2 regions of the Mesorhizobium sp. M1365 genome follow, and region 1 is predicted to be linked to the other one. Evidence: predicted binding sites of a transcription regulator. Region 1 holds the regulator's gene; the other holds the start of a gene.

Evidence for each region. The regulator PhoB, encoded in region 1, activates phosphate uptake and scavenging genes when phosphate is short. The targets are predictions, from matches to a motif close to TGTCATNNANCTGTCAT.
Region 2: the regulator PhoB is predicted to act here: its motif matches at 1,810-1,826, upstream of olsB (l-ornithine N(alpha)-acyltransferase).

The regions. Positions count from the first base shown of each region.
Region 1 covers NZ_JAMYLG010000002.1:253,718-258,874, reverse strand. Annotated here, with positions in the region: gene xylF (D-xylose ABC transporter substrate-binding protein) at 1-660, opposite strand, end outside; gene NKH04_RS03410 (ROK family protein) at 946-2,190, shown strand; gene phoB (phosphate regulon transcriptional regulator PhoB) at 2,200-2,889, opposite strand; gene phoU (phosphate signaling complex protein PhoU) at 2,906-3,613, opposite strand; gene pstB (phosphate ABC transporter ATP-binding protein PstB) at 3,646-4,449, opposite strand; gene pstA (phosphate ABC transporter permease PstA) at 4,446-5,157, opposite strand, start outside.
Region 2 covers NZ_JAMYLG010000003.1:349,196-354,352, reverse strand. Annotated here, with positions in the region: gene grpE (nucleotide exchange factor GrpE) at 115-750, shown strand; gene olsB (l-ornithine N(alpha)-acyltransferase) at 871-1,746, opposite strand; gene NKH04_RS05930 (PAS domain-containing hybrid sensor histidine kinase/response regulator) at 1,896-4,184, opposite strand; gene acuI (acrylyl-CoA reductase (NADPH)) at 4,273-5,157, opposite strand, start outside.

The DNA of each region.
Region 1 (5,157 bases):
GTCATTGGCCGCGACCACGGCATCGACCTTGTTGTCGTTGGCGGTCAGGAACTGTTCCATGTTCTTCTGAGCGTTGGCCGGCAGCCAGCCGTCGGTATAGGCCTCGCCGACATTCTTGATCTTGCCGCTGTCTATTGCCGCCTTCAGCACCTCCATCGAACCGGCAAACAGGAAATCGGCATTCGGATCGGAACCCGAACCCTTGATGAAGACATAGTTGCCTTCCGGCTTCACCTTGAAGACTTCCCGGGCCTGCATGCGGCCGACTTCCTTGTTGTCGAAGGTCAGGTAAAAGACGTCCTTGTTCTCGATCAGCCGGTCGTAGCCGACAACCGGAATACCTTCGTCCAGCGCCTTTTGCACGGCCGGCCCGATGGCCGAGGCGTCCTGCGCCAGGATGATCAGTGCGTTGGCGCCCTGCGAGATCAGGCTCTCGACGTCGGTGAGCTGCTTGCCGGGGTTGGACTGTGCGTCGGCGGAAATATACTTGTCGCCTGCGGCCTCGATGGCCGCCTTCATTGCGGCCTCGTCGGTCTTCCAGCGCTCTTCCTGGAAGTTCGACCAGGAAACGCCGATGACCTTGTCTTTAGCCTGCGCCACCGACGCCAGCGCCAGCGTCATGGCGACACCCGCCAGAATGGCGGTCGTGAATTTCTTCATCATATCCTCCCTGCGCCGCGTACGGCGTGACCAATTGGCTCAAAGACCAGCTTAGAAGCTCTAATTTTTTCGAGCCTCGAAAAAATACTGGTCCGATCTCCGGCTGCTGTCAACATCGATTCTGATGGATTTTGATGACTCTGCGAGTTTTTTCGAGCGTCGGAATAAACGATGACAGCGCCACCTGCATCTGACACTATTTGCCTCATCCGACACTATTTGTCGGACATTACCGACGGCTTCCGGTTCATGAGCGGCCGCGGCAACCGGGAGGAAAGCAAAACAATGTCGGTCGGAATCCGCCATGACGATTTGCGCCGGCGCAACCGGGCGATGGTGATCTCGGCGGTGCGCCGGGCCGGCCAGCCATCGCGTACTGAGATCGCAGCTACCACCGGCCTCAGTCATTCGACCATATCGGCGATTTCTTCCGACCTGATACGGGAAGGCATCCTCGCCGAGAGCAAGCCAAGTGAGCCCGTTTCGTTGAAACGCGGTCGTCCGCAAGTCGGCCTCGCCCTCAACCCGGAAGCGGCGGCGGTGCTGACCGTGGTGTTGTCGCTGAATTTCCTTTCGGCCGCCATTATCGACTACACGGGACAGGTGGTCGCCGAGGAACAGCGCCGGCTGGACACGCTGACTATGCCGCGCGACGAGCTGATCCGTGAATGCATGGCCATCGTCCGGCGCCGGCTGCAGGATCCAGATCTTGACGTCCGCAGTGTCGCCCGCATCGCCCTGGCGATTCAGGGCATTACCGACTCCCCTGCACGCGCCATGCTGTGGTCGCCGATCACGCCGCAGACCGACATCGCCTTTGCCGACATGCTGGAGGACGAATTCGGCATCCCGGCAACGGTGGAGAACGACTGCAACATGATGGCGGTGGCTTTGCGCTGGCGCAATCCGGATCGCTATCGCGATGACTTCATCGCCATCCTGCTTTCGCATGGCATCGGCATGGGGCTGGTGCTGAAGGGCGAACTGTTCACCGGGACGCATTCCTCGGGCGGCGAATTTGGCCACATGATCCATCGTCCGGGCGGCGCGCTCTGCCGTTGCGGGCGGCGCGGCTGCATCGAGGCGTATGCCGGCAACTACGCCATCTGGCGCAACGCCAGGCAGATGAGCGAAGACAGCGAACCGGTCGCCGACGTCAGCGACGCCGACATGCGCGCACTGGCGGCCCGGGCGCGCGAGAAAGATGGGCCGGAACGCGAGGCCTACCGCAAGGCCGGCGAAGCGCTGGGTTTCGGTCTCGGCTCGCTGTTCGCGCTGATCGATCCGGCACCGGTCGCGATGGTCGGCGCCAGTGCCGCCGCCTTCGATCTGATCGAGCCGGCCTTGCGGAAGGCAATCGCCCAGACCGCCGGCGGCCAGCATTCAGGCTCGATCTCCTTCGATACAGAGCCGAACGAATTGCCTCTGATCCGCGAAGGCTGCGCGATGCGGGCGTTAAGCTTCGTCGACCAGGAGATTTTCGCGCCGGGCGCGCAAATGAGGCCCAGCGTCAGAAAGAACGTAGCCTGACCAGGCGGGTCAATCTTCCCTGATCGCATAGCCGGCGCCGCGGATGGTGCGGATGACATCCGGCATCCGGCCGTTGTTGACGGCTTTGCGCAGCCGCCCGACATGCACGTCGACGGTGCGTTCGTCGATGTAGATTGTCTCCCCCCAGACATTATCGAGTAACTGGCTGCGCGAGAAGACACGGCCCGGATGCCGCATCATGAACTCGAGCAGCCGGAATTCGGTCGGCCCGAGCCTGATTTCGCTCTTCTTGCGATAGACCCTGTGCGATTCGCGATCGAGCACGATGTCGCCGACCTTCAGCACGCTGGACAGCACTTCCGGCTTGGCGCGCCGCAGCAGCGCCTTGACCCTGGCCATGAATTCCGGTGTCGAAAACGGCTTGACCAGATAGTCGTCGGCGCCGGTCGAAAGACCGCGCACCCGGTCGCTCTCCTCGCCGCGCGCGGTCAGCATGATGATCGGCAGCCGCTCGGTTTCGGGGCGCACCCGCAACCGACGACAGAGCTCGATGCCGGAAACCGCTGGTATCATCCAGTCGAGCACCAAAAGGTCGGGCACATTCTCCTGCAAACGGATCTCGGCTTCGTCGCCGCGTGTCACCACCTCGACCTGGTAGCCTTCGGATTCGAGATTGTAGCGGAGCAGCACACCCAACGGCTCCTCGTCCTCCACCACCATTATGCGTGGTGCGATCATCGGCTGGGCACCCCCATCATGTCACCGGTGCGGACATTGTCGTTTCGTCCTGCTTCGGACGATTGACCGGCAATTGCTCGCCGGTCAGCACATAATACGCATTTTCGGCGATGTTGGTGACATGGTCGCCGATCCGCTCCAGATTCTTGGCGCAGAACAGCAGGTGCGTGCAAGCGGTGATGTTGCGCGGATCTTCCATCATGTAGGTCAACAGCTCGCGGAACACGGACGTGTATTTAACGTCGATGCGCTCGTCGGCGGCACGAAGCTTGGCCAACGCGGCCGCATCGCCTGCAGCATATTCCTCGATGACACCCTGCACCTGGATGAGAACCAGCTGCGCCATCGCGTCGATGGAATGCGACAGGTCCCGCGGCGTGGCGCTGAGGCCGACCGCACTCACGCGCTTGGCGATATTCTTGGCAAGGTCGCCGATGCGTTCGAGGTCGCCCGCCATGCGGATCGCTCCGACCACATGGCGAAGATCGTGGGCCATCGGCTGGCGTTTGGCGATCAGGGTGATGGCGCGGTCGTCCAGTTCGCGTTGACGCGCATCCATGATGGCGTCGTCGGAAACGACGCGTTGCGCCAGCACGTTGTCGGAATTCAACAGCGCCTTGGTTGCCCCGCCGACCATCGAACCGGCGAGGTCGGCCATGTCGCGGATCAGCTTGCTGATCTGCTCGAGATCCTCGTCGAAAGAAGCGACTGTGTGTTCGCCCATGGTCCTGTCCTCATATGCATGATCGGAACGGCTCAGCCGAAGCGGCCAGTGATGTAGTCCTGCGTGCGCTTCTCGCGGGGCGACGTGAATATCTTCTCGGTCCGGTCGAACTCGACCAGTTCACCCAGATACATGAACGCCGTCTGGCGCGACACGCGCGCCGCCTGCTGCATGTTGTGGGTGACGATGACGATCGTGTAGTCGGCTTGCAATTCGTCGATCAGTTCCTCGATCTTGGCAGTCGACAGCGGGTCGAGCGCCGAAGCCGGTTCGTCGAGCAGAATGACTTCCGGCTTCACCGCCACGGTGCGGGCGATACAGAGCCGCTGCTGCTGGCCGCCGGACAGGCTCAAGCCGCTGGCGTTGAGCTTGTCCTTGACCTCGCTCCACAGCGCGGCGCGCTTCAACGCCTGTTCGACGCGGCCGTCCATCTCGGACTTGCCGAGGTTCTCGTAGAGCCTGACGCCGAAGGCGATGTTCTCGTAGATCGACATCGGGAACGGCGTCGGCTTCTGGAACACCATGCCGATCTTGGTCCTGAGGAGGTTGAGATCCTGCGACCGGTCGAGAATGTTCTTGCCGTCGAGCAGCACCTGGCCCTCGGCCGTCTGTTTTGGGTAGAGCTCATAGATGCGGTTGAACACACGCAGCAGCGTCGATTTCCCGCAGCCCGAAGGGCCGATGAAGGCCGTGACGCTGCGCTCGGGCAGCGACAGGCTGATGTCCTTCAGCGCCTTGCTCTGGCCGTAGTAGAAGTTGAGGTTCTTGACCTCGATCTTCGTCTTCTCGGCGACCGTTTCGGCCATCGTCATGTCTGGGGACAACATCTGTGTCATCTGTCCTCTCTGCGTCCGGTAAGGCTGCGGGCGAGGATGCTCAAGCCCAGAACCGTCAGGGTGATTATGAGTGCGCCGGTCCACGCCAGTTGCTGCCATTCCTCGTAAGGGCTGAGAGCGAACTGGAAGATGGTCACCGGCAGGCTGGCCATCGGCGCGTTGATATTGCTGCTCCAGAACTGGTTGTTGAGCGCGGTGAAGAGCAGCGGCGCCGTCTCGCCGGAAATGCGTGCTATCGCCAGCAATATGCCGGTGACGATGCCGGACAATGCGGCGCGGTAGGCGACCGAACGGATCACCACCCAGCGTGGCGCGCCGATCGCGGCACCGGCTTCACGCAACGCGTTCGGCACCAGGTTGAGCATGTCTTCAGTGGTGCGCACGACCACCGGAATGACCAGGATGGCAAGCGCAACGGCGCCGGCAATGGCCGAGAAATGTCCCATTGGCCGCACCATCAGCTCATAGACAAACAAGCCTATGATGATCGACGGCGCCGACAACAGGATGTCGTTGATGAAGCGGACGACGGTGGTGATGCGCGAAAAGCGTCCATACTCGGCCATGTAGGTTCCCGCCAGCACGCCGATCGGCGTGCCGACGACAACGGCGATGATCGTCATCAGCAGGCTGCCCGTGATGGCATTGAGCAAGCCGCCGGCCTCGCCCGGTGGTGGCGTCATCTCGGTGAAGACCGCGAGCGAAAGC
Region 2 (5,157 bases), on a different contig from region 1:
GTCCGCCATCAAGCAGCGACAGCGGCTGCAGTATCGCTTGCCCCTTGATTTTTGGCCGCTAAACCTCGATATCGGGCGCAAATCCACACCATTCGAAAATGACGGGAAACGGCGATGAGCGACCAGGCAAAAGACGAACGCGCGCCCGATGAAGCCGAGAAGACCGAGGCTGCCGCGGAGCCAAGGGAAGGTGGCGTCGACGGCGACTATGAGGCGCTTGTGCGGCTTCTGAAGGAAAACGAAGAGCTGAAGGATCGCGCGCTGCGCGTCGCGGCCGACATGGAGAATTTGCGCCGCCGTACCGCGCGGGACGTCCACGATGCGCGCGCCTATGCGGTTGCCAATTTTGCCCGCGACATGCTTTCGGTGTCAGACAATCTGCGCCGTGCGCTGGATGCCATCCCGGAGGAGGCCAAGGCGTCGGGCGATGCCGGCTTCAAGGCGCTGATCGACGGCGTCGAGATCACCGAGCGCGCCATGCTGTCGGCGCTGGAACGCCACGGCGTGAAGAAGCTTGAGCCCGAGGGCGAGAAATTCGATCCGAATTTCCACCAGGCGATGTTCGAGGTGCCCAATCCCGACGTACCGGCCAACACGGTCGTGCAGGTCGTGCAGCCCGGCTATTCGATCGGCGAGCGTGTGCTGCGGCCGGCCATGGTCGGCGTCGCCAAGGGCGGCCCCAAGCATGTCGCAAGCGAAGCGCCGGTGGAGCCGGGGCCGGTCAACGAGCAGGCTGAGAAAGATGCGTAAGTTAGGGGAGTAGGGGAATAGGGCAGTACGGGAGTAGGGAATAGCGCTACGTCGGGTAAAGTAGAGCAATTGCCTACTCGGGCCCTTGCCTTCTCTCCGCCTACTCCCCTACTGCCCTATTCAGGCCGCAAACCGCTGCGCTTCTCCACCATAATAATTGACGTAGCGGGCACCGATCTCCTTGACCGGCATCACCACGAACACGTCGACCGTCGAGAATTCACGGTCGATGACACAACCGTCGCCAATGCGCGCGCCGACGCGCAGATAGCCCTTGACCAGCGGCGGCATCGCCGCGATCGCCGCCTTGGTGTTGACGGCCTCGATCGGCATCAGATCCATGGAACAATAGCGCCCGGCGACGGCGCGCACGTCCCAGGATGAATTCGTCCGGCAGTGGTGGGCAAGATAGGTCAGCGCCTCGGCATGTGCCGCAGGCACGGTGCCGTGGAACGACGCGCAGCCGGTCATCACGCCGATGCCGTAATGGTTGATGTAGGCCCATATGCCTTGCCACAGCGCCTCGATGGTGCGCTTCGAGCGGTATTCCGGCAGAACGCAGGAGCGGCCGAGCTCGAGGAAGCGCTGGCCGGGATGCCGCGCGATGAGCTTGGTCAGCTCGAATTCACCTTCGGAATAGAAGCCGCCGGCGGCCGCGGCAATCTCCTGCCGCAGCAGGCGGTAGGTGCCGACGATGCGGCGATGCTCGGGGCCGGAAAGCGAAGTATCGAAGACCAGCAGATGATCGCAGAGGGGATCGAAGCGATCGGCATCGCGGCGGTCCTGCATCTGGAACAGGTCCTTCCTGGCACCAAGCTCGTCGTAGAACACCCGGTAGCGCACTTCCTGCGCGGCAGCGATCTCGGCCTCGTTGCGGGCGAGCCGCACTTCGAGATTGCCGATGCGGCCGAGCGATGCGCCTTTTATGACGGCATCGGCGTTCCGGCCGACGAGCAAAGGCCCGCTGGCGTTCGGCCGAGCATCACATTCCGGCATGACTGTATGCACGAGTGATTCTCCTTCGAGCCATCCCTCTTGGCACGGGGATACGGTGTAGGTGCAACAGGATTGTGACAGTACCGTGATACGGCTCTGCGGGCAATACTTCGTCGGCTGGGCAATCTATCAACCGTCTATGTTGTGCCTCAGGCGGCCGCTTGCCCTTCGACCGCATGAACCAGGGCATCGGGGTCGAGCGGCTTGGTGACGAAGCCGCTGGCACCGTGAGCGAGCACGGCGTGGCGGGTCTTTTCCTGGCTGTCGGCCGACAGCACCATGATCGGCACTGGCGGCACCGCGGTCTCCTCCTCATGGCGGCGGATGGCGGCGATGGCGTCCAGGCCGTCCATGACAGGCATATGCAAGTCCATCAGCACCACGTCGTAACGGTGCTTGTGGCCGGTGCTGATGACCGCCTCGACGGCGGCCTTGCCGTTGCCGACCACTTTCACGCGATGCCCGGCCTTCAGCAGCGTGGCGCGGGCCAGCATGGCGTTGATGTCGTTGTCCTCGGCGATCAGCACCGACAGGCCCTGCTGGCGGGCGCCAATGGCGTGCCCCGCCTGCGCGCCGCGCCTTTGCAGTTGCGGCTCGGCGATGACCGGCGCGTGGCTGGTCAAAAGCACGCGCAGCAATGTCTCGCCGCGCACCGGCCTCGCAAGGAAGGTGGCGTAACCATTGGCACGGAACTCGCCAAGCATGCCACGGTCGGTCGGTGCAATCAGCGTCACTGCCTCGCAATCGGCAAATCCGCTCTGGCGCAGGCGCCTGAGCAGCCTGCCGTCGCTTTGCTCCATGGCAGCATCGATCAGCAGCACGTCGCAGCTCTCGGCGAAAGGGGTGGCCTGGGCGGCGGCGGTGGCCAGATCGACCGTGCCGCCATTGGCGCGAATGGTGCGGGCGAGGGCTTCGGCCTCGACCAGGTTCTTCGACACGATCACGGCATGCCGGCCCGACAGCGCGTCCTGGCGGATCTGCGGCGCCTCGACGGCGGAAATAGCGGGAATCTCGAAGACGAATTCGGACCCCTGGCCAAGCCGGCTTGACACAGAGATAGTGCCGCCCATGGCGGTCACCAGGCGCTTGGAAATGGCGAGACCGAGGCCGGCACCGCCATGCGCACGGGTCGAGGTGCCGTCAGCCTGTTCGAAGTCCTCGAATATGCGCTCCATGTCCTCCTCGCGTAGACCGGGGCCGGTGTCGGTGATGGTGAAGCGGATGCGGTCGGTGGTTTCGGTGCGGACGCGGGCGATGCTTGCCAGGACGCCGCCGCTGTCGGTGAACTTGACGGCGTTGCCGATGAGATTGAGCAGCACCTGCCTGACCCTGCCGGGGTCGGCGGTGATCAGCTGCGGCACGTCGGGTTCGACATGACAGCCGAGGCCGATATCCTTGGCAAAAGCCCGCGCCGCCAAAAGCTCGATGACATTGTCGGCGATCTCGCGCACCGACATCGGCTGCGGTTCGGGATCGAAGCGGCCGGCCTCGATCTTGGAGTAGTCGAGCAGGTCCTCGATCAGCGCCAGCAGCGCGCTGGCCGAGGTCGAGATGGCGCCGACATAGGTCCGCTGCTCGGGCGAAAGGCTGGTGTCGGCGAGAAGCCGGGCCATGCCCATGATGCCGTTCATCGGCGTGCGGATCTCGTGGCTGACGGTGGCGAGGAAGCGCGATTTGGCCTGGCTCGCATATTCGGCCCGCTCGCGGGCGGTGATCAGCGAGGATTCGGCGCGCTTGCGAGCGGTGATGTCGCGGGCGATGGCGCGATGCGAAACGGCGCCGCTGTCCTTGTCGCGCACCGACAGCTCGATCCAAGAGAACCAGCGTGGGCCGTCCGGCGTGCGAATGGCGACGTCGGTGGAACTCAGGCATTCATGGTCGGAAAACGCGGCGTCGGGGACGATGCCGACATCGATGCCTAGTTCGGCCAGGGTCTTGCCGGCAAGGTCGCGCTGGTCGGTTTCGACAAGGTCGGCGAAAACCTTGTTGGCGTAGACAATGTGGCCGTCGCGGTCACGATGGACGACGAGATCGCCGAGTGCATCGATCAGCCCGCGAAAGCGCTCCTCGCTCTCCTGCATCTCCCACATGCGGTCGGCCAGCGTCTCTATTTCGGCGCGGCTGCGGGCGGTCGTGGCATCGAGCAGGGCCACCGCGCGGCGCTCGGTGCGCCTGTTGCGCAGATGCATGGCGAGCCCGGCGATGGCTGTCGCCAAAAGGCCGATGGTGATGAAGATCGGCGTCCCGGTCAGATGCGAAAAGGCTGCCAGCACGACGATGGCGACGAGCGTCAGGAAGGGCAGGCCTTCGCGGTTGGAGGCCGGCAGTTCCGGCGCCAGCGGTGGCGCGGCGACAAGCTGCCGTCCTGGCGCCGCGGGGGCCGTCCCGTCGGCCCGTTCGGCTGGTTCCGCCTCTCTGATGCCGGGTTCCGCAATCATACGGAACTCCTGCCAGACAGAGCTTATCGAAGCTTGTGGTTGATCGCTCGAATTTTAGCGGTCGCTCTCTTTTTTATCCCTTGGGGGTTCACATATCCACCACCACGCGGCCGCGGATCTTGCCCTCGACGATGTCATGTGCGGCGCCGATGATGCCGTCGAAGCCGATGCTCGTCGACAGGCTGGCAAGCTTTGCGTGGTCGAGATCGGCACTGATGCGGCGCCAGGCCTCGAGTCGGACCGCCTTCGGCGCCATCACCGAATCGATGCCGAGCAGCGAGACGCCGCGCAGGATGAAGGGGGCGACGCTTGCCGGCAGGTCCATGCCGCCGGCGAGGCCGCAAGCGGCGACGGCGCCGCCATAGGAGGTCATCGACAGAACGTTGGCCAGCGTGTGACTGCCGACCGCATCGACGCCGCCGGCCCAGCGTTCCTTGGCGAGCGGTTTTGCCGGCTGGGTGAGCTCGTCGCGTGAAATCACTTCCGCGGCGCCGAGGTCGATCAGATAGGGGCTTTCGGCAGCGCGGCCGGTCGAGGCGATGACATGATAGCCGAGGCTGGACAGGATCGAGACCGCGACCGAGCCGACGCCACCGGCAGCGCCGGTCACCACCACCGGGCCGCGATCGGGCACGATGCCGTGGCGCTCCAGCGCGATGACGCAAAGCATGGCGGTGTAGCCGGCGGTGCCGACTGCCATCGCATCATGCGGGCTCATGCCGTCCGGCAACGGCACCAGCCAGTCGCCCTTGACGCGGGCGCGCCCTGCAAAGGCGCCGAAATGCGTCTCGCCGACGCCCCAGCCGTTCAATATGACCTTGTCACCCTTGCGCCAGCCAGGATTGGAAGACGAGATGACGGTGCCGGCGAAATCGATGCCCGGCACCAGCGGCCAGCGGCGGATCACCGGCGCCTTGCCGGTAATTGCAAGACCGTCCTTGTAGTTCACCGTCGTCGCCTCGACCGCGACGGT